DNA from 4 places in the Curtobacterium sp. DN_7.5 genome. Region 1 is predicted to be linked to each of the others. Evidence: predicted binding sites of a transcription regulator. Region 1 holds the regulator's gene; each other region holds the start of a gene.
What was found. The regulator HrcA, encoded in region 1, represses chaperone genes, less so after heat shock. The targets are predictions, from matches to a motif close to TTNGCACTCGNNNNNNNCGAGTGCNAA.

Region 1 (7,271 bases):
CGCTTGACCATGCCGACGAGTTCGTCGACGAGGGCGCGGGCCCTCGCGACGTCGCGCTCCGGCCCGCTGAGGCTGACCTCGTTGCCGCGGACGACGACGCGGACCCCGGGGTACTGGCGTTCGACGGTCTTCAGGAGTCGGTCCTGGGGGCCGAGCAGCTGCACCATGGCGATGCCGTCGACGGTGAGCTCGGACGTGGTGTCCTGCTCGAGTGGTTCGTTATCCGGCAAGGGTGCCTTCCTGCAGTTCGCCTGCGAGTACGTGCGCGTGCACGTGGAACACGGTCTGACCGGCTGCTTCGCCGGTGTTGAACACGAGACGGTACTGGCCGCCCGCACGCTCGTCGGCGATGCGCTGCGCGGTGGCGACCACGTGGGAGAGGAGGTCGGGGTCCCCGGCGGCGAGCTCGGTGACGTTCCGGTACTGCTCGGTCTTGGGGACGACGAGCACGTGGACGGGTGCCTTCGGCGCGATGTCCTCGAACGCGATGACGCGGTCGTCCTCGGCGACGACGGTCGCCGGGATCTCGCGCGCGATGATCTTCGAGAAGACGCTGGGCGTGCTGGTGCTCATGACCCCATCGTAGAACGCGCCGCCGACGGCGGGCCTACCAGCGTCCGAGCCGCGTCTGGAGGATCGCCAGCGCCGCCGGACCCGCGGTCGAGGTGCGGAGGACGGTGTCGCCGAGCCGGACGCGGACCGCTCCGGCGGCGACGAGCCGGTCGAACTCGCTGCCGTCGATGCCGCCCTCGGGTCCGACCACGAGGGTGATGTCGTCGACGTCGGCCGGGGCGTCCCAGGCGGAGAGGCGGACGTCCGCGACCGGGTCGAGCACGAGCACCACCCGCCCGGTGCCCACGGACGCCGCCAGCTGTGCCGTGGTGACCGGCTGCGCGACGACGGGGACCCGCGGGCGGACGGCCTGCTTGGAGGCCTCGTGCGCGATGGACGCCCAGCGCGCCCGGCCCTTCTCGACCTTCGCACCCTCCCACCGCGAGACACTGCGGGCAGCCGCCCACGGCACGATCCGGTCGACGCCGATCTCGGTCGACGCCTGCACGGCCATCTCGTCACGGCCGCCCTTCGCGAGCGCCTGCACGAGGGTCAGGGTCGGTGACGGCGCCGGGACCACCTCGAGCGTGGCCACCTCCAGCACGAGCGCATCCCGCTCGGTGGACACGACGGGTCCGGACACCACGGTGCCGTCGCCGTCCCCGATCCACAGCGTCTCCCCGAGGCGCACCCGCGCGACGGACACCGCGTGCCGGCCCTCCGCACCGTCGAGGGTCACGTGCCCGCCCACGGTGACGCCGTCGAGCGACCCGACGAGGTAGAGCGACGCCATCAGAAGTTGAAGAAGCGGTCGCGGAGCTTGCCGAACATGCCCTGTTGGAACCGGGCGAGCTGGGGCTTCGTGGCCTTGTGCGACTTCGCGAGCTGCTCGACCAGCTGGCGCTCCTTGTGCGACAGCTTCGTCGGCGTCACGACCTGCACACCGACGCGCAGGTCGCCACGTCCGTTGCCGCGCAGCTTCGTGACTCCACGGTCCTTCAGGACGAGCACGTCGGCACTCTGCACACCGGGACGGATCTCGAGCTCGACCGGACCGTCGAGGCCGTCGATCGTCGTGGTCGTGCCGAGGATCGCGTCCGTCATGCCGACCTCGAGCGTTGCGAGCAGGTCGTCGCCGTCGCGGCTGAACACGTCGTGGTGACGCACCCGGATCTCGAGGTAGAGGTCACCGGAGGGGCCGCCGGCCGGACCGACCTCACCCTGGCCGGGCATCTGGAGGCGGAGCCCGGAATCGACACCGGCGGGGACGTCCACCGGGATCGAGCGACGGGCGCGCACGCGACCCTGCCCCTGGCACGTCGGGCACGGGTTCGGGATGACCGTGCCGTAGCCGCGGCAGGTGCCGCACGGCGCGCTCGTCACGACGTTGCCGAGGAGCGAGCGGACCTGACGCTGGATGTGACCGGAACCGCCGCAGATGTCACACGTGCGCGGGCTCGTGCCCGGAGCGCAGCACGAGCCGTGGCAGGTCTCGCACAGCACGGCGGTGTCGACCTCGACCTCCTTGTGGGTGCCGAAGACGACCTCGTCGAGGTCGACGTCGATGCGGAGCAGGGCGTCCTGTCCCCGCTCGGCACGGCTGCGGGGACCGGATCCCCGGCCTCCGCCGCCTCCGCCGAAGAACGCGTCGAAGATGTCGCTGAAGCCCGCGGCCCCACCACCGCCGAACGGGCTGTCGGCCTGCGGTCCGGCGTCGTACCGACGGCGCTGTTCGGGGTCGCTCAGCACGTCGTACGCGTGCGTCACGTCCTTGAAGCGCTCGGCGGCGTCCGGGCTCGGGTTCACGTCCGGGTGCAGCTCGCGCGCCAGGCGCCGGTAGGCCTTCTTGATGTCGGCATCGGAGGCGTCCGGCTGGACGCCGAGGACGTCGTAGTGGTCTGCCACGTATCCCTCAGAGTGTTTCGGTTCGGTCGGTCTGGAGGCCCGGTGCGGGTCGTGCGCGGGGGTCGCGCCGATCGCGGTGCGGGCCGGTCAATGTTCGCCCAGGAGCTTGGACAGGTACCGTGCGACGGCGCGGACCGCGGCCATGTTCGTGCCGTAGTCCATCCGGGTCGGCCCGAGCACGCCGAGCCGTGCCACCTCGCCGCCGGCGAGGTAGCCACCCGCGACGATGCTCGTGGCGTCGAGCCCGTACTCGGCGTTCTCGGCGCCGATGCTCGCCGCCACCGCGATGTCGTCCACCTGCATCTCGCCGAACAACCGGAGCAGGGTGACTTGTTCCTCGATGGCTTCGAGCACGGGGAAGAGCCCGCCGGAGAAGTCCTGCTCGCTCTTCGCGAGGTTCGCCGCGCCCGCCATCAGCAGGCGGTCCTGCCGGTTCGCGGCCACCTGCTCGATGAGGGTCGCCACGACGATCCCGGCAAGGGGCTGGACGTCGGGCCGGAGCTGCTGCGGGACCGCGCGGAGCGCACCGGGGACGTCCTGCAGGAGGAGTCCGACGGTCGCGCCGTTGACGACGCTGCGGAGCTCGGTCAGGGCGGACTCGTCGAGGGTGACGTCGCTCTCGACCACCCGCTGCTCGACCCGGGCGGTGTCGGTGATGAGCACGACCATCAACCGCGTGTCGCCGAGCCGGACGAGTTCGACGTGCTGGACGCGGGCGCGCACCAGCGAGGGGTACTGCACGAGCGCCACCTGGTTCGTGAGCTGGCTGAGCAGCCGCACGGTGCGTCCGAGGACGTCGTCGAGGTCGCCCGAGGCGCCCAGGAAGGTCTCGATCGCGTGCCGCTGCGCGCTCGACAGCGGGCGGGCCGCGGCCAGGTGGTCGACGAAGACGCGGTAGCCCTTGTCGGTCGGGACGCGACCCGAGGACGTGTGCGGCGCGACGATGAGCTGCTCGTCCTCGAGCTGGGCCATGTCGTTGCGGATCGTGGCGGCGCTGACCCCGAACGCGTGGCGGTCGACGATCGACTTCGACCCGACCGGCTCCCGCGAGGCGACGTAGTCCCGCACGATGGCCTTGAGGACTTCGAGGCTGCGTTCGCTGACCACTCGATCCCCTTCCGTTCGCGTTGGCACTCTCGTGTGTCGACTGCTGATCCTACGCCCGACGGCCGACAGGGCGGGACGGACGTCCGGCTGGTCGGTACGCTTCCCGCATGAGCTACGGACAGCAGCCCGGGGGCCCTGACGGCCAGCAGCCCGGGAACCCCTACGGACAGCAGCCCGGCGGGCCGGACGGCCCCCAGTACCCGCCGAACTACCAGGTCCCCCAGCCGATGAGCCCCGAGGACCAGCGGCTCTGGGCGACCCTGACGCACGTCGGCGCCATCTTCTTCAGCCTGCTCGTGCCGATCATCGCGTACCTCGTGCTGCGTGACCGCGGGCAGTTCGTGCGCGAGCACACGCGCCAGGCGCTCAACTTCCACATCACCGCGGCGATCGCGGGGTTCGTCGCGGGGCTGCTCACGGTCATCCTGATCGGGCTCGTCCTGCTGCCGATCATCTACGTGCTCGTGGTCGTCTTCTCGGTCATGGCCGCCGTCGCCGCGAACCAGGGACGCTTCTACAAGTACCCGCTCACGATCGAGTTCGTGAAGCAGTAGCCGCGTCCGTGGAGCAGTAGGTCAGTCGAGCAGCTCGCGGACCACCGCGTCCGCGAGCAGCCGACCCTGCCTCGTCAACTCGACCCGACCCCGCACCGCGGCCGAGCCGTCCACGAGACCGCGTGCGATGAGCCCCGCGACCCGGCCACGGGCCTCCCGGCGGAGTTCCGACGTGGCGAGCTCGCCGCGGACCCGCGCGGCGAGGAGCACGCGCTCGACGTAGCGCGTCTCCTCGTCGAGGGTCTCCCGGCCGGCCGCGGGCGACGCCCCCGACAGCAACCGGTTCGCGTACGCGGCCGGGTGCTTCACGTTCCACCAGCGGGTCCCGGCGACGGCGGAGTGCGCGCCCGGGCCGACGCCCCACCAGTCGTGACCCTTCCAGTAGGACAGGTTGTGCCGGCTCGCGTGTGCCTCGCCGCGCGCCCAGTTCGACACCTCGTACCAGGAGTACCCGGCCGCACCGAGGACGTCGTCGGCCAGCTCGTACATGTCCGCCGCGAGGTCGTCGTCGGGTGCCGGCAGCTCCCCGCGCGCCACCATGCGACCCATCGCCGTGCCCTCCTCGACGATGAGCGAGTACGCCGAGACGTGGTCGGGCGCGCAGGCGATCGCCTGGTCGAGCGAGGTGCGCCAGTCCGCGAGTGACTCCCCCGGGGTCGAGTAGATGAGGTCGAGCGAGACGTCGAGGCCCTGCTGCTTCGCGAGGTCCACGACCAACGGCACCCGCTCGGGGTCGTGCGTCCGGTCGAGGGTCGCGAGCACGTGCGGGACCGCGGACTGCATGCCGTAGCTGACCCGGGTGAAGCCGCCGGCGCGGAGCGTCTCGAGCGAGACGGCGTCGACGGAGTCCGGGTTGGCCTCGGTCGTGGCCTCGGCGCCGGGCACGATCCCCCACGTCTCGTCGATCGCCCGGAGGATCATCACGAGGTCCTCGGCCGGGAGCATCGTCGGGGTCCCACCGCCGAAGAACACCGTCGACACCGGGCGCCGCGGCACGCCCGAGCGCTCGAGGACCTCCGCGGCGAACCGGATCTCCTGCACGGCGTGGCCGGCGTAGTCGTCACGCCGGACCCCGCGCAGCTCCGACGCCGTGTACGTGTTGAAGTCGCAGTAGCCGCAGCGGACGCGGCAGAAGGGCACGTGCACGTAGACGCCGAAGGGGACCTCGCCCGCGTCCGGACCGGGGATGAGCAGCCCGTCCGACGGTGCGGGGTCGGCGATCGGCAGGGCACTCGGCATGGACTCCATTCTCGGTCATGATGGAGGCATGGAGCACCACACCGTCCCCACCACGGTGCTGTGGGACATCGACGGCACCCTCGTGCTGAACGCCGTGTCGCCGGGCAACCTGTACCACCTGGCACTCGAACGGGCGGTCGGCCGTGACCTCGCGCTGCGCGTCGGCCACCAGCACGGCCGGACCGACGCCGGCCTCATCGCCGAACACGTCCGCGCGCACGACTTCGACGACGCGCTCATCCCCACCGTCTCCGGGCACCTGCGCGACCTCACCGACGAGCGGTTCCGCGCCGGCGACCACCGGAAGCCGGCCCCTGGCGCCCGGGACCTCGTCCGGCGTTTCGCGGTCCTCGGCTGGCGCAACGGCCTGCTCACCGGCAACTCCGAGCACCGTGCGCGGGTGAAGCTCCGTGGTGCCGGGTTCGACCTCGATGCGTTCGACTGGGCGCACTCGTTCTTCGGCGACGAGGAGGTCGACCGGGCCGGGGTCACCGGTCGTGCGGCGGCGGCGCTGCGGGGCGAGCGGGCCGTCATCGTCGGCGACACCCCGCGGGACGGCGAGGCTGCGGACGCCGCGGGGATCCCGTTCCTCGCGGTCGCGACCGGGGTCTACGACGTGGAGGCGCTCCGGGCGACGAGCGCGGTCGCCGTGGCTCGGGACTGCGTGGAGGACGTGCGGGTCATCGAGGACGCGATCGCGGGTCTCGCGCCCCTGGGCTGAGCCGGGTCGGACCCGTCGGTCACCGCGAGCGCCGCCGGCGGGCGCGCTCCACGCGTCAGTCGCCGCGGAGCGCCGCCAGGTACTTCTCCGCCATCACGCGCTGCTGCCGCCGGAGCAACGGCGCCACGAGGCGCCACTTCCGGCTCGCCGGCTGCGAGAACTGCCGCAGCTGGAGCCACACCGACCCGTCCGACGTGCGCTCGACGACGAACGACTCCTCGCCCGAGAGCGGGTGCCCCTCGAGCGTGCCGTACGCGAAACCCTTGCGGTCCGGCTCGTCGATGATCGACACGACCCGGACCGGCGCGTGCACGGTCTGCCCGAACGCGTGCATCGTCAGCGTCGCGGTCGTCCCCGCCGTGAGGAGCGGCGTGCCGTCCGGCGCGAACCGCTCCACCTTCGGGGTCCCGATGGACGCGGGCGCGACCGGCACACCGTGCTCGTCGAACGTCACCGGGTTGTAGCGGACCTCGTCGTCGTCCGGCTGGTCGTCGACGTGCACGCGGATCCCGCTGCGCTCCTGGATCTGCCAGGACAGCGCCTGGGTCACCGCCGTCTCGAAGCGTGCGTCGCCGTGCCCGATCCGGGCGCGGGACTCGGTGGGCGCGAAGCCCTCCGGCGGGTAGGTCATGAGGTCCGACGCCTGGGTCGCGCCGACCGCGCCGTACGTCAGAGCGGTCCGGTAGCTGCCGCGGGAACTCATGCCGACCAGCCTACTTGGCGGTGCGCACCGTCACGACCCAGCTGCCACCGGAACGCATGCCGACGAGCCTCCTTGGCGGTGCGCACCGTCACGACCCAGCTGCCACCGGAACGCATGCCGACGAGCCTCCTTGGCGGTGCGCACCGTCACGACCCAGCTGCCACCGGAACGCATGCCGACGAGCCCCCTTGCGCGAGCGCAGACCGGCTGCACGCGCGCAGAGCGGCTGGGCTGGTGTGCCGCGTCGCCCAGCCCCGGACTGGAGGCTCGGATCGCCTCCGCCACACCGCTATCGTCGGTCCGTGCCCGCCTCGACGATCGTCCCTCGCCCACTGACGGGACGCACCCCTCGGGTGCTCGCCGCACTCACGGCGACCGCCTTCGCACTCGCCGTGGGCGCACGCATCGCCGTCGACCTGGTCGAAGCCCGCGCGTCAGGACCCGTGCAGTACACCAGCGTGCCGCCGGTCGACTGGTACCCCGTCGTCAG
Region 2 (7,271 bases), 1.7 Mb from region 1:
AGCTCCCCCTCGTCGACGAGTCCGGTCGGCTCAAGGGCCTCATCACGGTCAAGGACTTCGACAAGAGCGAGAAGTACCCGGACGCCACGAAGGACGACGCGGGACGCCTGCGCGTGGGCGCGGCCATCGGCTTCTTCGGCGACGCCTGGCAGCGCGCGACCGCCCTGCTCGAGGCCGGCGTGGACGTCCTCGTGGTCGACACCGCCAACGGCGAGAGCGAAGGCGTGCTCGACATGGTGCGCCGCATCAAGGCTGACCCGGCGTTCGCCGGTGTGGACGTGATCGGCGGCAACGTGGCGACTCGTTCCGGCGCGCAGGCGCTCATCGACGCGGGTGTCGACGCCGTCAAGGTCGGCGTGGGCCCGGGCTCGATCTGCACCACGCGGGTCGTCGCCGGTGTCGGCGTGCCCCAGGTCACCGCCGTGTACGAGGCTTCTCTCGCCGCCCGCGAAGCCGGTGTCCCGGTCATCGCCGACGGCGGCCTGCAGTACTCGGGCGACATCGCGAAGGCCCTCGTCGCGGGTGCCGACACGGTCATGCTCGGCTCGCTCCTCGCGGGCACCGACGAGTCCCCCGGCGACCTCGTCTTCGTCAACGGCAAGCAGTTCAAGGCGTACCGCGGGATGGGCTCCCTCGGCGCACTGCAGACCCGCGGCAAGAAGACCTCGTACTCGAAGGACCGCTACTTCCAGGCCGACGTCCCCTCGGACGACAAGCTCATCCCCGAGGGCATCGAGGGCCAGGTGCCCTACCGCGGCTCCGTGGCGAACGCCGTCTACCAGCTCGTCGGCGGGCTCCGGCAGTCGATGTTCTACGTCGGCGGCCGGACGATCCCGGAACTCAAGGCCCGCGGCAAGTTCGTCCGGATCACCCCGGCCGGGCTGAAGGAGTCGCACCCGCACGACGTGCAGATGGTCGTCGAGGCGCCGAACTACAGCCGCTGACGCAACCAGCGCCGAACGCCCCGTTCCTCGTCGAGGAGCGGGGCGTTCGCGCGTCCGGAGCCGATCAGTTGTGCACCTGCTCAGATTCATCACGGCTCTGTAACGAAACATCCAGGGGTGGATGATCGTCACACGGGCGAAACGTATCCGCTCTAGCTTTCTCGACATCCCACGCGGAGGACACCGCGCTCGACCCGATGCGGTCCGGCCCCCCGCGCAGAGAAAGGGCTCCACGGATGATCAGAACCACCCGTGCCACCTCGGCACTGGCAGTGGCGGGAGTTGCAGCGCTCCTGCTCGCCGCGTGTTCCACCACCTCGGGCGGCAGCGCCCCTTCGGAGTCCGCCTCTGGCGGCGCGAAGAAGGACCCGGCCGCGAGCTGCAAGGCTCCGGACAACCCCAGCACCGATGCGCTGAAGATCGGCACGATCCTGCCGCTCACCGGCTCGCTGGCGTACCTCAACCCGCCCGCCGAGTCCGGCGTCGGCCTCGCGGTCGAGGACATCAACGCCGCCGGGGGCGTGCTGGGCAAGGACGTCTCGATCAGCCCCGCCACCGACTCGGGTGACAGCAACGACATGACCGTGTCGAGCGCCGCAGCCACGAAGCTCGTGAACGCGAAGGTGCCGGTCGCGATCGGTGCGGAGTCCTCGTCCGTCACCCTCAACGTGATCGACCAGCTCACGAGCAACTGCATCGTGGAGATCTCCCCCGCGAACACCGCGACCGACCTCTCGGGCTACTCGTCGTACTACTTCCGGACCGCTCCGCCGGACTCGGTGCAGGGCTCGGCGCTCGGCCAGCTGGTCACCGGTGACGGCAACGCCAAGGTCGCGTTCCTCGTCTTCAACGACACCTACGGCACGGGCCTGCGCAACTCGGTCCAGGCCGCGGTGGAGGCCTCCGGTGGCCAGGTCGTCTACGGCGGCAAGGGCAAGGGCCAGGAGTTCCCGCCCGGACAGACGACGTTCTCGTCCGAGGTGACGGCCGCGCTCGACTCGAAGCCGGACGCGATCGTCGTGCTCGCCTTCGACGAGACGAAGTCGATCATCCCGGAGCTCAAGGCGCAGAACGCCGACATGTCGAAGATCTACATGTCCGACGGCAACACGGCGGACTACTCGAAGGACTTCGACGCCGGCACCCTCACCGGCGCCCAGGGCACCATCCCCGGCGCCTCGCCGAAGGACGACCTGAAGAAGCGCTTCGCCGAGTTCTACAAGACGTCCTCGGGCAAGACGCTCGCCGACTACTCGTACGCGGCCGAATCCTACGACGCCACCGTGCTCGCGGCCCTCGCTGCCGTGAAGGGCAAGGGCACCGACTCGGGCACCATCCAGGCCAACATGGCCGCGGTGTCCGGCGCCGACGGCGGCACCGAGTGCTCGACCTTCAAGGAGTGCTCGTCGCTCCTCGGTGACGGGAAGGACATCCACTACACGGGTCCGTCCGGCATCGGTCCGTTCGACGACAACAACGATCCGTCGAGCGCCTACATCGGCATCTACAAGTTCGACAAGGACAACAAGCCGGTCTACCAGAGCGCCATCCAGGGCTCGGTGAAGTAGGTCCGACCAGTACGACTGGCCCCGAGTCTCGGCTGTACGCAGCCGAGACTCGGGGCCAGCGTCGTGTCTCGTGGCGGATGGCGCGAGATCTGTCGCCGGGCGCGAGACTCGCCTCCGCGGACACGGCCGGGAGGCACGACCCGCCCCCGTCGGGTCAGGCCGGGTCCGCCAGCGGGGCGGCCTGGGCACGCCGGCGCGAGGACCGTGCGGCGGCGAAGCTGTCCACCGTGAGCACGACGAGCGCCAGCCACACGATCGCGAAGCCCGCCCACCGCTCGGGCGGCATCGGCTCGTGCTGCACGACCACCCCGACGAGGAGCTGCATCACCGGTGCGAGGTACTGCGTCAACCCCAGGGTCGACAGGCTGACCCGCCGGGCCGACGAGGCGAAGAGCAGCAGCGGCACCGCGGTCGCCGGGCCGGTCAGCACCGTCACGACGACGTGCCCCCAGCCCTCGCTCGTGAACGTCACCCCGCCACCGAGGCCCGTCACACCCATCACCAGCAGCGCCGCCACCGCGAGCGGCAGCAGCCACACCGTCTCGATCGTCAGCCCGCTCAGCGCGTCCACCGTGCCCCCGACCCGCTTCTTCACGAGTCCGTAGAGCCCGAACGAGAACGCGAGCGCCAGTGAGATCCACGGCATCTGCCCGTACCCGACCGCGATGACCACGACCGCGACGACGCTGATCCCGACCGCGGCCCACTGCGCCGGACGCAGGCGCTCCCGCAGCACGACGACGCCGAGCGCGATCGTGACGAGCGGGTTGATGAAGTAGCCGAGGGCGGCCTCGACCGTGTGGCCGGTCGTCGTCGCGGCGACGTACACGGTCCAGTTCACGAGGATGAGCACCGCGGCGAGCCCCATCACGAGCATCACACGGCGCTGGGCGACCAGGGAGCGGGTCCGGAGCCACGACCGCGTGACGACGATCGCGACCGCGCAGAACACCAGCCCGAAGACGATCCGCCACGCGACGATCTCGACCGCGCCGGCCGGGGACATCGCTGCGAAGAGCAGCGGCATGAGTCCCCACAGCCCGTACGCGACGATCGCCTGCACGACACCGACGGATGCCTCGCTGCGGGCGGGCTGGGCGGGCGTCGGTTCGGTCACGGAACCATCCTAGGAAGCCGCGCCGACGCTGAGGCCCGGCACCGTGCCTCCACCCATCGGCACGGCCGCCGCGTCGCTGGCGCGTCGCGTCGGAACCGGCGACGTGGGCCCGGGCCGGAAGCGCAGCGGACGCACGAACGCCCCGCCGGCCTGGTGGCCGACGGGGCGTTCGCAGTGTGGCTGGACTCAGCGCACGACGACCGCGAGGACGTCGCGGGCCGAGAGGACCAGCAGGTCCTCGCCCGAGTACTTGACCTCGGTGCCGCCGTACTTGGAGTAGATGACCTTGTCGCCGACGGCGATGTCCAGCGGGATGCGGTTGCCGTTGTCGTCGACGCGGCCCGGGCCCACTGCCACGACCTCGCCCTCCTGGGGCTTCTCCTTGGCGGTGTCCGGGATGACCAGACCGGAAGCGGTGGTCTGCTCCGCCTCGACCTGGCGGATGACGATGCGATCCTCGAGCGGCTTGATGCTGACGGCCACGGTGACCTCTTCTTTCTCGGTACTGACTCGGTACAGATGGGAACCGGGTTGGCACTACGCACAGGAGAGTGCCAACGCCAACTCTAGGGGGTCCGCTGGCACTCGGTCAATCCGAGTGCCAGCGCGGTGGACCCGGTGCTGCACCTGGGAGGATCGGAGGATGGACGCCGCCGAACTCGCCCAGCTGCTCACCCCCGAGGGGATGGCCCTGCTCGACCGTACTCCGAGCGTGTCCGACGGCGGCGAGATCGTCCGGGTCGTCTCGCGGCTGCGCGCCGAGGGGCACGACCCCGGGCTCGTCGCGGCCGTCCTGACCCAGGCGAAGCTCCGGCAGAAGGCCGGCGCGAAGTTCGGACCGTTCGCCTCCCGCATGCTCTTCACCGAGGCCGGGCTCGAACAGGCCACCCGCCTCCAGGTCGCGGCGCAGCACGCCGGCCGGTTCGCCGCGGCCGGACTCACCCGCGTGGCCGACCTCGGCTGCGGGATCGGCGGGGACGCGATGGCGATGGCCGCGCTCGACCTCGACGTCACCGCCGTGGACCGCGACGAGGTCACCGCGGCGGTCGCGACACACAACCTCGCACCGTGGGATGCCGCGCGGGTGGAGCTCGGCGACGCCGCCGACTTCGACCTCACGCGGGTGGACGGTGTCTGGATGGACCCCGCGCGCCGGACCCCCGGCCACGGCGCCACCCGACGGCTCGCCGACCCGGACGACTGGTCGCCGTCGCTCGACACCGTGTTCGCCGCCGCCACCACGACCCCGACGGGCGTCAAGCTCGGGCCCGGCATCGACCGCGACCTCATCCCCGACACCGCCGAGGCGCAGTGGGTGTCCGTCGACCGCGAGGTCGTCGAACTCGCCCTCTGGTTCGGCCCGCTCGCCCGTCCCGGGGTGCGCCGAGCAGCGACGGTCATCGGAGCGCACGGCACGGCGGAGATGACCGGGGAAGCCGATGCGCCCGACGTCGAGGTCGGTGGACTCGGTGCGTACCTCTACGAGCCCGACGGAGCCGTCATCCGCGCCCGGCTGATCGGGGACCTCGCCCGGGCGGTCGACGGCCGCATGCTCTCCGACGGCATCGCGTACGTGACGTCGGACCGCGCGGTGACCACGCCGTTCGCGCAGGGGTTCCGCGTGGTCGACACGATGCCGCTCGACGTGAAGCAGCTCGCCGCCCGGCTGGCCGCGGACGACGTCGGCACGGTGGAGATCAAGAAGCGCGGGGTCGACGTCGACCCGGCGCAGTTCCGGAAGCGGCTGCGGCTGCGGGGACGCCGTTCCGTGACGCTCGTGCTCACCCGCCTGGAGGGACGTCACACCGCGGTCCTCTGCGAGCGGCTGGGTGCGGTGGCCGGTTAGGAACCCGCTGGACGACGACGGCCCCCGCGTGTGCGAGGGCCGTCGTCGTGCTGGTCCGGGAGGGCGGCGGTCAGAGGATGAACGCGCCGGTGCCCGAGGTGTCGTAGGAGTCGTACGAGCTTCGCGTGGCGATGGAGAAGGCGATGAGCGCGCCGACCCCGAGGATCCACAACCCGGTGAGGACCCAGCCTCCGATGATCCCGGCGAGCGCGAGACCTCGGCCGCCCTCGCCGGTCTGCTTGATCTTCCCGAGGGCGATGTGCCCCATGATCGCGCCGGCCGGGCTGGTCAGGATCACGATCGGCCAGATGAGGATGCCGGCGTAGGCGAACACGATCGACAGGATCGCGAGGGTGCTGGTCTTGGGTCGCTGCGCGTAGGGCTGGTACCCCGTGGACGCGTAGGGGCCCGAGTACGGCTGGGCGCCGTACTGCGGCGGGGCGTACTGGCCGTACTGCTGCTGGCCGCCGTACTGCTGGCTGCTGCCCTGCTGGTCGCCGTACGGCGACTGGCTGCCGGACTGCTGCTGGCCCGGTGCGGCGTACGGGTTGCCCGGCGCGGCGTACGGGTTGCCCGGCGCCGCGTACGGGTTGCTCGGCGCCGCGTACGGGTTGCTCGGCGCCGCGTACGGGTCCTGCTGCCCGTCGGTCCCCGAGCGCTGCGCCCACGGGTTCTCGGGCGGCTGCGGCGCACTCGGCGGCTGCGGCGCGCTCGGAGCCGCCCCCGGCGCGGACGTCGGATCGGACGCACGGGCGCCGTCTGGCTGCGACGATCCCGGTCGGCCGTCGTCAGCCTGCCCGTCGGACTGTCCCGGCCGCGGCCACTGGTTCTGATCGGACACCGTGTCCACCCCTCCCGGCGCCGCTCGACCGACGCCGGACCCCATCGTTCCACACGGGAGCAGGGTCCGCCCGGGACCTCAGACCTGGACGGTCGTGACCGGCAGCGTGGAGTCGGCGGCGATCCCGAGGTCGCTCGGCGCGTGCCCCTCGGCGACGAGTCGCGCCCCGACGGCCGCGATCATGGCGCCGTTGTCCGTGCAGAGGTCGAACGGCGGGATCCGCAGCTCGACGCCGGCGGCTGCACACCGCTCCGTCGCCACCGCTCGGAGCCGGGCGTTCGCGACGACGCCCCCGCCGAGCAGGAGCCGGTCGACGCCGGTGTCCCGGCAGGCGTTCAGGGCCTTCGTCACGAGGACGTCGACCACGGCCTCGCGGAAGGACGCCGCGACGTCGGCGACCGGGACCTCCCGGCCCTCGTCGCGGCACCGCTCCACCCAGCGGGCGACGGCGGTCTTCAGCCCGGAGAACGAGAAGTCGTAGCGGTGCGCCGCCATGTCCTTCGGCAGCGTCAGGCCGCGGGGGAACCGGATCGCCGTCGGGTCCCCGTCGGCTGCCGCCTTGTCGATCTGCGGGCCGCCCGGGTACGGCAGGCCGAGCAGCCGTGCGACCTTGTCGAACGCCTCACCCGCGGCGTCGTCGATCGTCTCGCCGAGCAGCTCGACGTCGCCGACGAGGTCGCGCACGAGCAGCAGCGACGTGTGCCCGCCGGACACCAGGAGCGCGACGGTCGGCAGCTCGATCTCGGAGCCGTCCGAGCGGAGGACGTCCGCGCCGACGTGCCCGACGAGGTGGTTGACGCCGTAGAGCGGCTTGCCGGTCGCCACCGCGAGGGCCTTCGCCGCTCCGACGCCGACCATGAGCGCGCCCGCGAGGCCGGGCCCTGCCGTCACCGCCACGGCGTCGAGCTCGTCGAGCGTGACCCCGGCCTGGTCGAGGGCCGCGGTCAGCGTCGGC
Region 3 (7,271 bases), 1.8 Mb from region 1:
CGGCGGCGCTCGCCGTGCCTCCCGTCCGGCTGCGGGGGAGCCTGCCCGGTGACCTGGACCGCGCACTCGACCACCTGCCGGACCACTGCGAACCGGTGGTGCTGACCACGGGGACGCTCGTGTACGTGCCTGGCGCGGACCGGCAGCGCGTCGTCGACCGCATCGAGGAGCGTGGCGTGCACTGGATCGCGCTGGAGCGCACCGGCATCCTGTCCGGCGTCGCGGCGACGCTGCCCGCCGGCGTCGACCCGGCCGACCCGGACGCGTTCGCGACGGCCTCGCTGGACGGCGTGGCCATGGCAGTCTCGGACCCGTTCGGCACCCGGGTGCGGTGGCTCCGCGACCCGAACCTGTGACCCGGGTTCGCGACAGTCCAGCACCGTGCCAGGGTCCGGCAGGACCGCACCCCTACGATGACCGAGACCCGTGCCCAGCCCCGCGATCGGACCCGCAGTGACCGCCACCCCCGCAGACGCGCTCAGTGAGCTCGACCTGCACGTGCTCACCTTCGAGCACGACCGCGCGCGGCACGACCGGACCAAGGAAGCGGAGATCCGGGTCGAGTTCGACATGTCGCCCGCGCGCTACTACCAGGTGCTCGACCGCGTGATCGACTCACCGGCGGCGCTCGCGTACGACCCGCAGCTGGTCACCCGGCTGCAACGACTCCGGCACGCCCGTGTCACGGCGCGGGCGGGGCGCAGCTTCGCGCTCCCCGGAGGCGCACCAGAACCCCGCGAAGAGGACCGATGACCGAGAGATTCCCCCGAGACCGGTTCGACGACGTCACCGACGGGCCGCGCGTCGGCGCGCACCGCGGCCCCCAGCGTCGGGGCCGCGGCTGGATCGTCTTCGCGTGGGCTGCGCTCGCCACGGGGGTCCTCGTCGGGATCGGCGTGCTCGCGCTCGGGCTCGCGACCGGTGGGGACTCCTTCGACAGCACGTCGGGCACCACCACCACGTCGTCGCCGACGGCTTCCGCGTCGGGCCGGCCGTCCTCGTCGCCGTCCTCGTCGTCGTCGTCCTCGTCCTCCGCCGGCACCGGATCGTCCTCCGGTGCCACCGCGGCGACGTCGGCGCAGCAGGGCACCACCACGGTCGTCGTGCTCAACGGCACGAACACGACCGGCCTCGCCGGTCGCGCGAGCACCGCGCTCAGCGGCGCCGGGTGGAGGATCACCTCGACGGGCGACGCCGGGACCACCGGGACGACCCAGACGATCGTCTACTACCGTTCGGCCGCGTCCGCCGCGGTCGCGCAGGGCATCGCGAAGTCGCTCGGGACGACCGCGGTACAGCAGTCCGCGGCCTTCCCGAACGCCGACGTGAGTGTCGTCCTGGGGGCCGACTACACCGGCTGACACGCATTCCGGCGTGCATTCGTGACGAACGTGTTTCCGGCTCGTTGCGATTGCACGGAACGGGCGTGAAACAACGTCACACCCCTTGTCGAAACCGATTCCGTGCGCGAGAGTCGCTGGCGAGGTGCCGCACCGACGGCGCCGCCGATCGCAGCAGCACCACCGCAGGGAGCAACAATCATGGCCAACGGAACGGTCAAGTGGTTCAACGCCGAGAAGGGCTTCGGCTTCATCACCGTCGATGGGGGTGGCCAGGACGTGTTCGTGCACTACTCGGCCATCGACATGTCGGGCTACAAGGTCCTCGAGGAGGGGCAGGCGGTCACGTTCGACGTCGGCACCGGCTCGAAGGGTCCGCAGGCAGAGAGCGTCCGCCCCGCCTGAACCACTGCACTCCGCAGAACGCGCCGTCCCCGCCGGGGGCGGCGCGTTCGTCGTGTGGTGTGGGGCCTGCGTGACGGGGCACGACCCGGGAAGACGAGCCGAGCCTCCCGGCTGTGTTGCACTCGCACCCGTCGAGTGCCAGAATCGGCGTTGGCACTCGCTCACGCTGAGTGCCAGCACGACCCCCATGACGACGTCCGGGAGGGACGAGAAACTCACATGGCTAAGATCATTGCTTTCGACGAGGAGGCCCGTCGCGGCCTCGAGCGCGGCCTGAACACCCTGGCCGACGCCGTGAAGGTGACGCTCGGCCCGCGCGGCCGCAACGTCGTCCTCGAGAAGAAGTGGGGCGCCCCCACGATCACGAACGACGGTGTCTCCATCGCCAAGGAGATCGAGCTCGACGACCCGTACGAGAAGATCGGCGCCGAGCTCGTCAAGGAGGTCGCGAAGAAGACCGACGACGTCGCCGGTGACGGTACGACGACCGCGACCGTGCTCGCCCAGGCGCTCGTCCGCGAGGGCCTCCGCAACGTCGCCGCCGGTGCCGACCCCGTGTCGCTCAAGCGCGGCATCGAGAAGGCCGTCGCCGCCGTCTCCGACCAGCTCCTCGCCAACGCGAAGGACATCGAGACCAAGGACCAGATCGCCGCGACCGCGTCGATCTCGGCCGCCGACACCACCATCGGCGAGCTCATCGCCGAGGCGATCGACAAGGTCGGCAAGGAAGGCGTCGTCACCGTCGAGGAGTCGAACACCTTCGGCACCGAGCTCGAGCTCACCGAGGGCATGCGCTTCGACAAGGGCTACCTGTCGCAGTACTTCGTCACGGACCCGGAGCGCCAGGAGGCCGTCTTCGAGGACCCGTACATCCTCATCGTCAACTCGAAGATCTCGAACATCAAGGACCTGCTCCCGGTCGTCGACAAGGTGATCCAGGCGGGCAAGCAGCTCCTCATCATCGCCGAGGACGTCGACGGCGAAGCCCTCGCGACCCTCGTCGTGAACAAGATCCGCGGCATCTTCAAGTCCGTCGCCGTCAAGGCCCCGGGCTTCGGCGACCGCCGCAAGGCCATGCTGCAGGACATCGCGATCCTCACCGGCGGCCAGGTCATCTCCGAGGAGGTCGGCCTCAAGCTCGAGAACGCGACGCTCGACCTGCTGGGCAAGGCCCGCAAGGTGATCATCACCAAGGACGAGACCACGATCATCGAGGGCGCCGGCGACGACGAGCAGATCGCGGGCCGCGTCCGTCAGATCCGCTCCGAGATCGAGGCGACCGACTCCGACTACGACCGCGAGAAGCTCCAGGAGCGCCTCGCGAAGCTCGCCGGTGGCGTGGCGGTCATCAAGGCCGGTGCCGCGACCGAGGTCGAGCTCAAGGAGCGCAAGCACCGCATCGAGGACGCCGTCCGCAACGCGAAGGCCGCTGTCGAGGAGGGCATCGTCGCCGGTGGTGGCGTCGCCCTCATCCAGGCGTCCGTCGCGCTCGACTCGCTCTCCCTCGAGGGTGACGAGGCGACCGGTGCGAACATCGTCCGCGTCGCGATCGACGCGCCGCTCAAGCAGATCGCGCTGAACGCCGGTCTCGAGCCGGGCGTCGTCGCCGCCAAGGTCCGCGAGCTCGAGTCGGGTCACGGCCTCAACGCCGCGACCGGCGAGTACGTCGACCTCGTCGCCGCGGGCATCATCGACCCGGCCAAGGTCACGCGCTCGGCGCTGCAGAACGCCGCGTCGATCGCCGGTCTGTTCCTCACGACCGAGGTCGTCGTCGCCGACAAGCCCGAGAAGGCCCCGGCCATGCCGGCCGGCGACCCCACGGGTGGCATGGACTTCTGATCCGGTCCTGACACGGAAGGGCCCCGCACGCAAGCGCGTGCGGGGCCCTTCCGCGTGCGGGGGGGGCGTGCGGCGCGGGCGGGGGCGTGCGGGCGGCGGAAGGTCACGACACCCCGTACGCCTTCCGCCGTCGGTCACGAAGTGTCGGTATCGCGCGCCCCGAGCGACTGTTCGTGACCGAGCGACACGATCCACCCGGGGAGTCGCGACCCCGTGCTGGCGGACAGAACTCGGGCACCAAGCAGTCTGGCTCCTGCACATCCCTGAGAAGCACGGTCGTTCTCCACACCGGAAGGCAGGCACGCTCGACTGGTCGGCGAACTCGTGAGCATCGGAACATGCGCCGAGCTCGACAACTCCCACCAGAATTCGATGCGGCAGTCTTCCGCACCGGTGACGCCCTCGCCGCGGGCGTGAACAGTGAACGTCTCCGGCGATCAGACCTCGAGCGGCCGACTCGGGGTGTCCGCGCGCCCGCCGGCTCCGACGACTTCGTGTCGGCGATCGCGATCGTCATGCGAGACGATCAGCACTTCAGCCACGTCACCGCGGCACGACTGTGGGGTGCTCCGCTCCCGCGCGCGGTGCAGGACGATCGACGCGTGCACGTGACGACCGTCGGGACGCTCCGGATGCGGCGCCCCGGTGTCGTCGCGCATCGAGCTGTGTCCGCGGAGGTGCGTGTCCTGAACGGCCTCCGTCTGAGCGCTCCCGCGTCCGCGTGGTTCGAGTGTGCTGGCGTGATCGATCGCATGGCGCTGGTCGCGGTCGGCGATCACATGGTCGGACGAGCGGGCTTGGCCACGATCGACGACCTCCGACGCGCGATCCGTCCGGGCAGCCCGCACGCTGTCGCGGCTCGACGTGCGGTCGAACTGGTGCGGGTGGGCTGCGAGTCGCCGATGGAGACATGGATGCGGATCGCTGTCATCGAGGCAGGCTTCCCCGAGCCGGAACTCAACATCGACGTGCACGACGCCACGGGTGCTTTCCTCGGGCGAGTCGACCTCGCTTGGCCGCGACTCAGGATCGCGCTCGAGTACGACGGCGAGCATCATCGCGAGCGGGACGTCTTCCAGCACGATCAGCGGCGGGACAACGGGTTCGTCGTGAACGACTGGACCGTCATCCACGCGACGGCGGCCGATGCGGTCCGGCCCGCGGTGTTGTTCGAACGACTACGGCAGGCGTTCGTCGCGAAGGGTGCCGCCCTGTGATCGAGATCGCTTGCCGTTCCGCAGCGGTCACGACGCACCGCGTGGCAGCGGGCAAGAGGTCACGTTCGGTCGCTTCGGCTCATCCACAGCGACGATTCGTGACCGCGCGGCGGTTCGGCGCGGGGTGTCGTGACCGCTCGGGCGTCGGCAGCGCAGCGGGCGCCGGCAGCGCGGCCGCGGCAGCGCTGCCGCGGCAGCGCGTCAGGCGGCGGGGGCGGCGTCCTCGGGCGCCGGGGGCGTCCAGTCGCGGGGGAGCAGGGGGAGCCACACCCGGAAGGTGGCGCCGCCGCCCTCGGTGTCGAACACCTCGACCGACCCGTGGTGCGCCTGCACGATGCCCGACACGATCGCGAGCCCCAGCCCAGAGCCGCCGGTGTCCCGCGCTCGCGAGGTGTCCGCCCGCCAGAACCGCTGGAAGATCTTGTCGCGGAGCTGCGGGGGGATGCCCTCCCCGTGGTCGATGACGTCGATGTTCGCCATCCCGCGCTCCTCGTCGACCCCGATGCCGAGCTCGATGGGGTCGTCCGACGGCGTGAAGCGCATTGCGTTGCCCATGAGGTTGGTGACGACCTGCCGGATCTTGTTCTCCTCGGCGAGGACGATCGGCGGGCGCTTCGGCAGCACGACCGTGGGCAGCGGTGTCGTCTCGTCGCTCGGTGCCGCGTCGAAGCTCATGGCCCGGCTGCGTCGAGCCCGGAGTCGCGCGATCGTCTGGCGGGAGAACGCGATCGGACCGGTCGTGTTCGCGGAGCTCGGCCCCGAGGCCTCCGGGACCTCCCCGGTCTCCCCGAACGGCGAGCCCGGGGACGTGGGTGCCGGCCGGACCACTTGCGGCACGCTCTCGCCGGTCACGCTGTCCTCGACGAGCACCTGGATCTCGCGGTCGGGGTTCGACGCCATGGTGTCGAGTGCCGAGTCGCGGGCGATCGACACGAGGTCGACCGGACCGAGCTCCAGCGGCTTCGACTCGTCGATGCGCGCGAGTTGCAGGAGGTCCTGCACGAGGAGCCCCATGCGCTGGGCCTCCTTCTCGATGCGCTCCATCGCCTGCGCCACGTCCTCTTCCTTGCGGAGGGCGCCCATGCGGTACAGCTCGGCGTACCCGCGGAGGGACACCAGGGGCGTCCGGAGCTCGTGCGAGGCGTCCCCGACGAACCGACGCATCTGGTCGATCGTGCGCTCGCGGTCCTCGAACGCGGTGTCGATGCGCTCGAGCATGGCGTTCAGGGAGCGGTTGAGACGCCCGACCTCGGTGTTCGGGGTGTCCGCTTCGAGGCGCTGGTTGAAGTCGCCGGCCGCGAAGCGCGCAGCAGTGTCCTCGACGTCGCGCAAGGGGTCGAACGTCGCGGTGACGAGCAGGCGCGTGAGCATCGCGCCGAGCAGGATCACCGCGATGCCGAAGAACAGGAAGATGACCGTGAAGCGGAGGATCGTCTGGTCCGCCGTGGCGCTCGACACCGCCACGAGCACGTAGCCGGTGTTCGTGACGCCGTCCGAGCGGTTCTGCAGCGACGCCGGGATGACCTGCGCGCGCCACTCGTGGTCGTGTTGGGCGTCGTAGAGGGTGATGCGGTCCGAGCTCTGCGCGGCCCGGGCGAGCTCCGACCCGGTGATCGCCGGCCGGCTCGACGCCTTCGTCTGGCAGATCTGGTTGCCGGAGTCGTCGAACGCGGCCACGTACACGCTCTGCGACAGCACGACCGAGACCTTGCAGTACTGCTCGCCGTCGCTGATGTTCTGACCCTCGAGCTGCTCCGTCGTCTGCTTGACGCTGTTGTCGAGCTGGAGCATGAGGTAGGTCGAGAGCACGGTCATCGTGCCGAGCCCCGCGACGAGCAGCCCGAGCGCCACCAGGAGCACCGTGATCCCGGTGATCTTGGTGCGGAGGGAGATCCCGTCCCACCAGCGGCTCATTCGCGTGTGCATGCTGCCCCAACGATAGACAGCGACCGCCCGGTGAAACCGGACGGCCGCCGTGAAGAACTGCGCCTAGGAGGCCTTGGCCGCCTTGAGCATGTAGCCGAACCCGCGCTTGGTCTGGATGACCGGCTCGGCCGAGTACTGGTCGAGCTTGCGGCGGAGGTACGAGATGTAGGACTCGACGATGCCCGCGTCGCCGTTGAAGTCGTACTCCCACACGTGGTCGAGGATCTGCGCCTTGGAGAGCACCCGGTTCGGGTTGAGCATGAGGTAGCGGAGCAGCTTGAACTCGGTCGGCGAGAGCTCGATCTGCGCGTCGCCGATCGTGACCTCGTGCGTGTCCTGGTCCATGGTGAGCTCGCCGGCGCGGATGATCGCGTCCTCTTCGTCGTTCATGGTGCGACGGAGGATGGCCTTGATCCGGGCGACGATCTCGTCGAGCGAGAACGGCTTGGTGACGTAGTCGTCGCCGCCGACCGTGAGGCCGGTGATCTTGTCCTCGGTGTCGTCCTTCGCGGTGAGGAACAGGATCGGCGAGGTGTAGCCGGAC
Region 4 (7,271 bases), 1.3 Mb from region 1:
TCGTGGCAGCTCCTGGTGTCGCTCCTCATCTTCAACGTCGGGATCGAAGCGGTGCAGCTCGCGATCATCGCGATCGTGTTCCCGCCGCTCGCGCTGCTGCGTCGCCGAGCCCACATCGCGTCCCTCTGGGTCACCGGGGCGATCACGGCCGGCGTCTTCGTCATGGGCATGATCTGGTTCGTGCAGCGCCTCGCCGCCGGCTGAGGCAGCGGCAGCCTCAGCGCCGTCGTCGCGACCCTGTGACGGTCCTCAGCAAACCGGGTCTGTCCGTACACACAGCGTTCACCGAGGGGTTCCACGGCGCGCCCAGAGTCTCCCGTGCACGTTCCTCTCGTTCCTGAACGGATCACGATCATGAGTCTCCTGTCCAGCACGCCCGCACGGCGTCGCACGACCCTCCGCCTCGGCGGGGCCGTCCTGGGTGCCGCGCTCGTCGCCGGCGCGGCCTTCACGGGCACCGGTACGGCGACGGCTGCGCCGACGACCCCGACCACGAACATCTCGACCGGCGGCCCCATCCACGTCCTGCTGGGCGTCGGCGCCACCGAGAGCCAGCGCATCGCCTCCTGGTACTTCCCGACCAACGTCGACCAGTCGCTCGAGATCGAGAAGACCGCCGACCTGGCGGACGGCGCCTTCACCAGCGCCAAGAAGACCATCGCCGCCTCGAAGGCCGCCAACACCGCGGCCGACACGAGCACCACCGACTCCGACACCAAGAGCATCGCCGGCATCGCCGCGGAGTCCGGCTACATCAACGCGCACGCGACGATCAGCGACCTCGAGCCGAACACGAGCTACACGTACCACGTGGGTGCGGCGGACGGCTCGGCGTGGTCGTCGACGTACACCTTCACGACGAAGCGCTTCAGCGGCGACTTCGACTTCCTGTTCTTCGGCGACCCGCAGATCGGTTCGTCGGGCTTCGTCGACGACGACGGCGCGGGTTGGGCGGACACGCTCGAGTACGCGACCCGGAACGACCCCGCGGCCGAGCTCCTCGTCTCCGGCGGCGACCAGGTCGAGCACGCCAACAACGAGTACGAGTGGGGCGCGTTCGCCGACAGCAGCGACGTGCTCAAGCAGTACCCGTGGGCCTCGACGATCGGCAACCACGACGTCGGCGGCAAGGCGTACGAGCAGCACAACCAGGTCCCGAACTCGCTCAAGGTCCCGGACTTCTACCCGGGCGGCAACAGCACCGCGAACTCGGGCGGTGACTACTGGTACACCTACAAGGGCGTCCTGTTCATCGACATCAACTCGAACGCCTACGCCGGTGGCTCGGACGCGGCACACGTGTCGTACGTCCGCGACGTCATCAACCGCTACGGCGACGACGCGAAGTGGACCGCGCTGGTCTACCACCACTCGATCTACTCGCCCGCCGACCACGCGAACGACGCCGACAACCAGCAGCGACGGTTCGACTTCACGCGGGCGTTCTCGGACCTCGGCGTCGACATCGTCCTGCAGGGCCACGACCACTCGTACTCCCGCAGCTACGCGATCAAGAACGGCAAGAAGGCCAACCCTGACGAGCAGCCGGCGGCCCCCGAGGTCTTCTCCGGCCCCGGCGGCGTGATCTACATCACCGCCAACTCGGCATCCGGCTCGAAGTACTACGACCTGACCGCTCCGGACGCCACCAAGGGCGGCTACGGTGCGGACCCGCTCGACCCGACCGGCAAGCGCCACTGGGCCAACTCGGTCGAGAACCAGGAGCACGTGCGGACGTACGTCAAGGTCTCGGTGACGGACGACGCACTCGACGTGCACGACATCCGCGCCGGAGACTGCTCCGCGCCGAACGCCGCCGTGACCCACGGCAAGGTGTCCGACTGCGGTGTCACGCTCCAGCCGACGGCCTCGGCCGACCCGGCCCCGATCGGGTCGACCGTCGACCGCTTCCAGCTCGACGCGGCCCTGCCGGCCACGACCACGAAGCTCTCGGTCTCGGCCCCGGAGCAGACCCTCGGCACCGCGAAGCCCGCCACGGTCACCGCGACCGTCGACGGCGGCATCGGCACCCAGGTCGGGACGGTGACCTTCTCGGACGGCGGCACGGCACTCGGGACGGTCGACCTGGAGGCGGGCTCGGCGACGCTGACCCTGCCGGCCTCGCTGGCACTGGGCGAGCACGCGCTCTCCGCCACGTTCACGAGCACCTCGGCGTTCGCCGGGGCCTCCTCCGCCACGACCAGCGCGACCGCGTTCGAGGTCGCCAAGACCCCGTCGCGGACGGCCGTGAAGTACAGCGCCGGCAAGGCGACGGTGCAGGTCAAGGCGACCGGGGTCACGGTGAACGGCACCGCTCGGATCTACCAGGGCTCGAAGCGCCTGGCGACGGTCACGGTGAAGTCCGGCACGGTGACGGTGGCGCTGCCGCTGCAGAAGGGCACGCACACGCTGCACGCCGTCTTCGCCGGGACCGACCAGCTCACGACCAGCACGAGCCCGAACGTCACGGTCGTCGTCAAGTAGACCCGACCCCCGCACGACCGGAGGCCCCGCGACAGCCGTCGCGGGGCCTTCCGCATCCGCTGTCGCTCTCCGCCGGACTCCCAGCTGACACTGAGCGATCTGTTGGCACTCTCTGGGTTCGAGTGCTAGAACAGAAGCAGTTGAGTCGAGGGGACTCAACACAGAACACCACGAAGGAGTTGACGACGATGACGATGAACTTCGACCCGTTCCGCGAGCTCGACCGCCTCGCCGGCTCCCTGCTCGGGAGCGCCGGCGGGCCGCGTTCGATGCCGATGGACCTGTACCGCACCGGGGACCACTTCGTCCTCGACGTCGACCTGCCCGGCATCGACCCGGGCAGCGTCGACGTCGACGTGGACGGCTCGGTCCTCACCATCCGTGCCGAGCGCACCCTCGGCGCTCCCGAGGGCTCGCAGTGGATCACACGCGAGCGGCAGCCCGGCACGTTCGTCCGGCAGCTGACGCTCGGCGACCACCTCGACGCCGGCCGCATCACCGCCGCGTACGACAACGGCGTGCTGAGCATCACCATCCCGGTGAAGGAGTCCGCGAAGCCGCGCAAGATCGACGTCGCGGTCGGCACCGGCTCGCAGCAGCTCGCCGTCGCCGGCGGCACCTCCGAGTAGGCCCGGGGGCGCGATGGCAGGACTGCTCAACGCGCTCCTCGCGATCGCGGTCGTCACCGCCGGCCTGACGGTGACGAGCCTCGACCGCCGGGTCGCGCTCGTGCTCGGGGCGACCGGCAGCACGGTCGGGTCGTTCCTCGCCTGGGTCGCCGCCCCGGCCGCGTGGTCGGGTGCGGTGCCCTGGGTCGCGTCGGTCCTCGGGACCGCGGCGCTCGTGGCCGGGTGGAGCGCGGTCCGGCTGTACGACGGCGTCTTCGCGCCGCCGCCGGAACCGGCGGACGACACCGGGACGGTCGCGACGACCAGGCGGTGACCGGAAGACGGACTGGAGGCGCGGTGCCGGCTGGCACCGCGCCTCCAGTCCGTTCGTTGCACGGGAGCACGGGACGCGCGCGTTCCGTGGGACGACTCCTCCTTGTTCGGCTAGCGTGCAGCGCATGGACCTGCAGCTCTCGGATCGTGTCGCGCTCGTCGTCGGGGGGAAGGGCTACATCGGCCGCGCGGTCGTGGACCGTCTCCGTGCCGAGGGGGCGACCGTCGTCGTGGCCTCGCGCAGCGCCGGGGACGACGAGGACGGCGTGGTGATCGACACCGCGTCACAGGAGTCCGTCGACGCCGGGGTCGCGACGGTGGTCGAGCGGCACGGGCGCATCGACGTCCTGGTCGTGACGGCGGCTCCGAGTGCACGGACCCTCGACCCCGCGCGGAAGTCCGACCCCGAGCAGGTCGCCGCGGCGATCGACGGCAAGGCACTCGGCTTCCTGCGCGTCGCGAACGCCGTCGTCCCGCACCAGCGCGAGGCCGGCTTCGGCCGGGTCGTCGTCGTGAGCGGCCAGAACGCCTACATCTCGGGGAACATCACCGCGTCGCTCCGGAACACGGCCGCGAACGTGATCGCGAAGAACCTCGCCGACGAACTCGCCGGGTCGGGCGTCAGCGTGAACGTGGTGAACCCGGGGACCGTGACCGACGAGCCGGCGGCCCAGGTGCAGCACGGTGCGGGCGGGGAGTCGAGCCCGCAGCAGATCGCGGACCTCGTCGCGTTCCTCTCGTCCCCGCTGTCGGCGCTCAGCGGGGAGTCCGTCTCGATCGCCCACCGGATGCTCGGGTCCGTCGTGGTCTGACCCCGGGGCGCGTCCCACGACGGCGGGCGGGGGGGACGACCCGTTCGTCCTCGGGACGGATGCGCTTCGGCCGCCCGCCCGATGCCCGACGGGTGGTCGGTCCCCCAGGCTGACACCATGGACTCCTCGATCAAGCACGTCATCGCCACCCTGTCGGTCTGCGCCGGGATCGTCGCCGTCACCGCGTGGGCACTCATCGCGATGTCCCCGGTGGCGTGAGCACCGGGAGCGACGCGGCCCACGGCCGAGCGGCGCACGACCCCGTGCGATGATCGGAGCCGTGACGGAAGGGCGCACGTTCATCCGACCGCTCGCCACGCGCTCGATCGTCGTCGACGTGGTCTGGGCGGTCGTCGCGGCGCTCGCCTTCCTCGCCCCGGTCGACCTCGAGCTCGAGCACGCCAGCATCCTCGCCGTGGTCGCCGCCGCCGGTGCCATCGCGGTGCGACGGATCTCGCCGTCGGTCGCGATGCTCCTGGTCGTCACGCTCGGCTTCGTCCAGGTCGCCGGCGGCGAACGGCCGTCCCTCGTCGACCTCGCGATCTTCGTGGTGATCGGCACCAGCGCGATCGTGGGCACCCGCGCCGAGGTCGTCCTCTCCGGACTGCTGGCGTTCGTCGCCGGCGTGGGCGCGACGCTCTACCTCACCGTCACCGGGTTCCGGTTCGCGGTGCTCGTGAACGGTCCCCGCGACCAGGCCTTCCTCGCCATGGCGGCACCGGCCGCGGCACTCCTGGCGGTGTGGGCGGGCGGCCTGGCGGTCCGCGCGTTCCGGTCCCGCGACCGCGAGTCCGAGCGCCGCGCCCACGCCGAGGAGGCCCGCTCCCGCGCCGAGGCCGTGGCCACCGAGGCCGAGGCGACCGCCACCCGCGCCATCGACGTCGCGGAGTCGGAACGCATCCGTGCGGCGATCGCCCGCGACGTGCACGACGTGGTGGGACACTCGCTCGCGGTGATCATCGCGCAGGCGGACTCGGTGCCGTTCCTCGCCGACGAGGCACGGGTCCGCGAGGTCAGCGCCACGATCGCCAGCACGGCCCGGAGCTCGCTCATGGAGGTGCGGCAGGTCCTCGGCCAGATCGACGGCACCGGCGACTCCGGCCCGGCGACGCTCGACGAGATCGTGCAGGGCATCCGCGACGCCGGCGTCCCGGTGGAGCACGCCGTCCGCGGCGGTCCCCGACCGTTCGGCCACGACGCCGGGACGGCCGCCCGACGGGTGCTGCAAGAGATGCTCACCAACGCGCTCCGGCACGGCGCCCCCGGCATGCCCGTCACCGTCCGGGAGACGTGGCGGTCCGCCGACCTCGTCCTCGAGGTCGAGAACGTCGTCGGCAGCGGCGCGACCGGCGGCTCGGGCCGCGGGGTCGACGGCATGCGCTCCCGGCTCGCCGCGCTCGACGGCTCCTTCGACGCCGCAGTCCTCGACGACGTGTTCGTGGCCCGCGCCCGCATCCCGATCGACATCCCAGGGGGGAACCGATGACGAACACGACCGACGAGCCAGCCGACCAGGCACGCCCGACCGGCGGCGCCGACCCGGCACGACCGACCGACGACGTCCACCAGCCAGCCGCCCCGGCGGGCGCGACCCCGCGCCCCATCCGCGTCCTCCTCACCGACGACCAGGCGCTCTTCCGAGCCGGCCTCCGCGTGGTGCTCGACGCGCAGGACGACATGGTCGTGGTGGGCGAGGCGTCGGACGGCGCGGAGGCCCTCACCGCGATCCCGGCCGTCCGCCCGGACGTGGTGCTCCTCGACATGCGGATGGCCGGCATGGACGGGGTCGAGACCGTCCGACACCTCTTCTCCGGGAGCTTCCCCGCCCCGGTCCCCCGCGTCATCGTGCTCACGACGTTCGGCCTCGACCCGGCGGCGGCGACCGCGATCCGCCTCGGTGCGAGCGGGTTCCTGCTCAAGGACACGACCCCGCCGTTCCTCTTCGCCGCCATCCGGGCCGTCCACGAGGGCAGCTCGGTCATCGCCCCGAACGACCTCGCACAGCTCTTCGGCGCCGACGTCGAGCGTGCGCCGAAGCCGCAGCCGACGGAGTTCCAGTCGTTGTCCGACCGGGAGCGCATCGTGTTCGGGTGGGCCTCACGGGGTCTGTCGAACGCCGAGATCGCGGCGAAGGAGTTCGTCACCGAGTCGACCGTGAAGACGCAGATCTCGAGCATCCTCGGCAAGCTCCAGCTGCGCGACCGGGTGCAGCTCGTCGTCTACGCGCACGACCACGGGCTCGCCGGCGCGCGCGACGACGCTTAGGCGGGCCCGATTTCGTCGAGGATCGTCGCGATCGCCGCGGGGTCGTGCGCGAACCGCCCGAGGAACAGGCCGCCGATCCGCCCATGCCCCCGGGTGAGGAGCCCTGGTCCGGCACTGCCGCCGTAGATCACGGAGCTGCCCGCCAGCTCCGGGCGGGTGGCGAGGTGCGCCTCGATCCCGGCGAGCACGTCGACGATGTGGTCGTCCGGCGCGGGCGCCGGAGCGCCGATCGCCCAGACCGGCTCGTACGCCACGATCAGCGGCCCGGCGAGTCCGTCCGCGGTCGCGGTGGCGAGCGACCGGTCCAGTTGCGCGGTCACCTCGGCCACTGCGTCCGCACTGGAGGCGGGGAGCGTCGCCTCCCCCACACAGACCAGGGGCCGCAGGTGGTTGCGGAACGCCGCGTGCACCTTCCCCGCGACCTCGTCGTCCGTCTCGTGGAACAGGGAACGCCGCTCCGCGTGGCCGATCTCGACGAGGTCGACCCCGATCTCGCGCAGCTCGGCTCCGGAGACCTCCCCCGTGAAGGCCCCCTCGTCCGCCCACGCCAGGTCCTGCGCCCCGAGCAGCACCGGCGACCCGTCCAGCAGCGCGCGCACGGGGACGAGCGCCGGGAACGTCGGGACCACGAACAGCGTGGCCGCGCCGGACCGGACGGCGGGGTGCCGCTCGGCGATGCCCACCACGTCCCGCACCCACGCCAGGGTCCGGCCGTGCGAGAAGTACATCTTGAGCGACACCCCGACGAGCGTCATGCGCGGTCGTCCCC

Region 2: a site for HrcA is predicted at 4,208-4,234, ahead of groES (co-chaperone GroES). Genes of this name have one in related genera too.
Region 3: a site for HrcA is predicted at 1,896-1,922, ahead of groL (chaperonin GroEL). Genes of this name have one in related genera too.
Region 4: a site for HrcA is predicted at 2,587-2,613, ahead of MON03_RS00385 (Hsp20/alpha crystallin family protein). Genes of this name have one in related genera too.

The regions. Positions count from the first base shown of each region.
Region 1 is NZ_CP093378.1:1,419,879-1,427,149, reverse strand. Features, by position in the region: gene MON03_RS06615 (PhoH family protein) at 1-230, opposite strand, end outside; gene MON03_RS06610 (histidine triad nucleotide-binding protein) at 220-573, opposite strand; gene MON03_RS06605 (16S rRNA (uracil(1498)-N(3))-methyltransferase) at 608-1,345, opposite strand; gene dnaJ (molecular chaperone DnaJ) at 1,345-2,457, opposite strand; gene hrcA (heat-inducible transcriptional repressor HrcA) at 2,545-3,564, opposite strand; gene MON03_RS06590 (DUF4870 domain-containing protein) at 3,672-4,118, shown strand; gene hemW (radical SAM family heme chaperone HemW) at 4,140-5,357, opposite strand; gene MON03_RS06580 (HAD family hydrolase) at 5,386-6,078, shown strand; gene MON03_RS06575 (DUF1990 domain-containing protein) at 6,134-6,781, opposite strand; gene MON03_RS06570 (hypothetical protein) at 7,084-7,271, shown strand, end outside.
Region 2 is NZ_CP093378.1:3,350,295-3,357,565, forward strand. Features, by position in the region: gene guaB (IMP dehydrogenase) at 1-944, shown strand, start outside; gene MON03_RS15760 (ABC transporter substrate-binding protein) at 1,181-2,512, shown strand; gene rarD (EamA family transporter RarD) at 2,667-3,629, opposite strand; gene groES (co-chaperone GroES) at 3,816-4,112, opposite strand; gene MON03_RS15775 (class I SAM-dependent methyltransferase) at 4,273-5,475, shown strand; gene MON03_RS15780 (DUF4190 domain-containing protein) at 5,546-6,316, opposite strand; gene tsaD (tRNA (adenosine(37)-N6)-threonylcarbamoyltransferase complex transferase subunit TsaD) at 6,395-7,271, opposite strand, start outside.
Region 3 is NZ_CP093378.1:3,183,367-3,190,637, reverse strand. Features, by position in the region: gene MON03_RS14835 (DUF2332 family protein) at 1-356, shown strand, start outside; gene MON03_RS14830 (DUF3263 domain-containing protein) at 454-753, shown strand; gene MON03_RS14825 (LytR C-terminal domain-containing protein) at 750-1,361, shown strand; gene MON03_RS14820 (cold-shock protein) at 1,542-1,745, shown strand; gene groL (chaperonin GroEL) at 1,965-3,584, shown strand; gene MON03_RS14810 (hypothetical protein) at 3,758-4,801, shown strand; gene MON03_RS14805 (sensor histidine kinase) at 5,003-6,715, opposite strand; gene MON03_RS14800 (response regulator transcription factor) at 6,791-7,271, opposite strand, start outside.
Region 4 is NZ_CP093378.1:77,404-84,674, reverse strand. Features, by position in the region: gene MON03_RS00395 (HupE/UreJ family protein) at 1-204, shown strand, start outside; gene MON03_RS00390 (Ig-like domain repeat protein) at 355-2,484, shown strand; gene MON03_RS00385 (Hsp20/alpha crystallin family protein) at 2,673-3,113, shown strand; gene MON03_RS00380 (hypothetical protein) at 3,127-3,426, shown strand; gene MON03_RS00375 (SDR family NAD(P)-dependent oxidoreductase) at 3,551-4,237, shown strand; gene MON03_RS00370 (sensor histidine kinase) at 4,518-5,723, shown strand; gene MON03_RS00365 (response regulator) at 5,720-6,502, shown strand; gene MON03_RS00360 (triose-phosphate isomerase family protein) at 6,499-7,257, opposite strand; gene MON03_RS00355 (ribose-5-phosphate isomerase) at 7,254-7,271, opposite strand, start outside.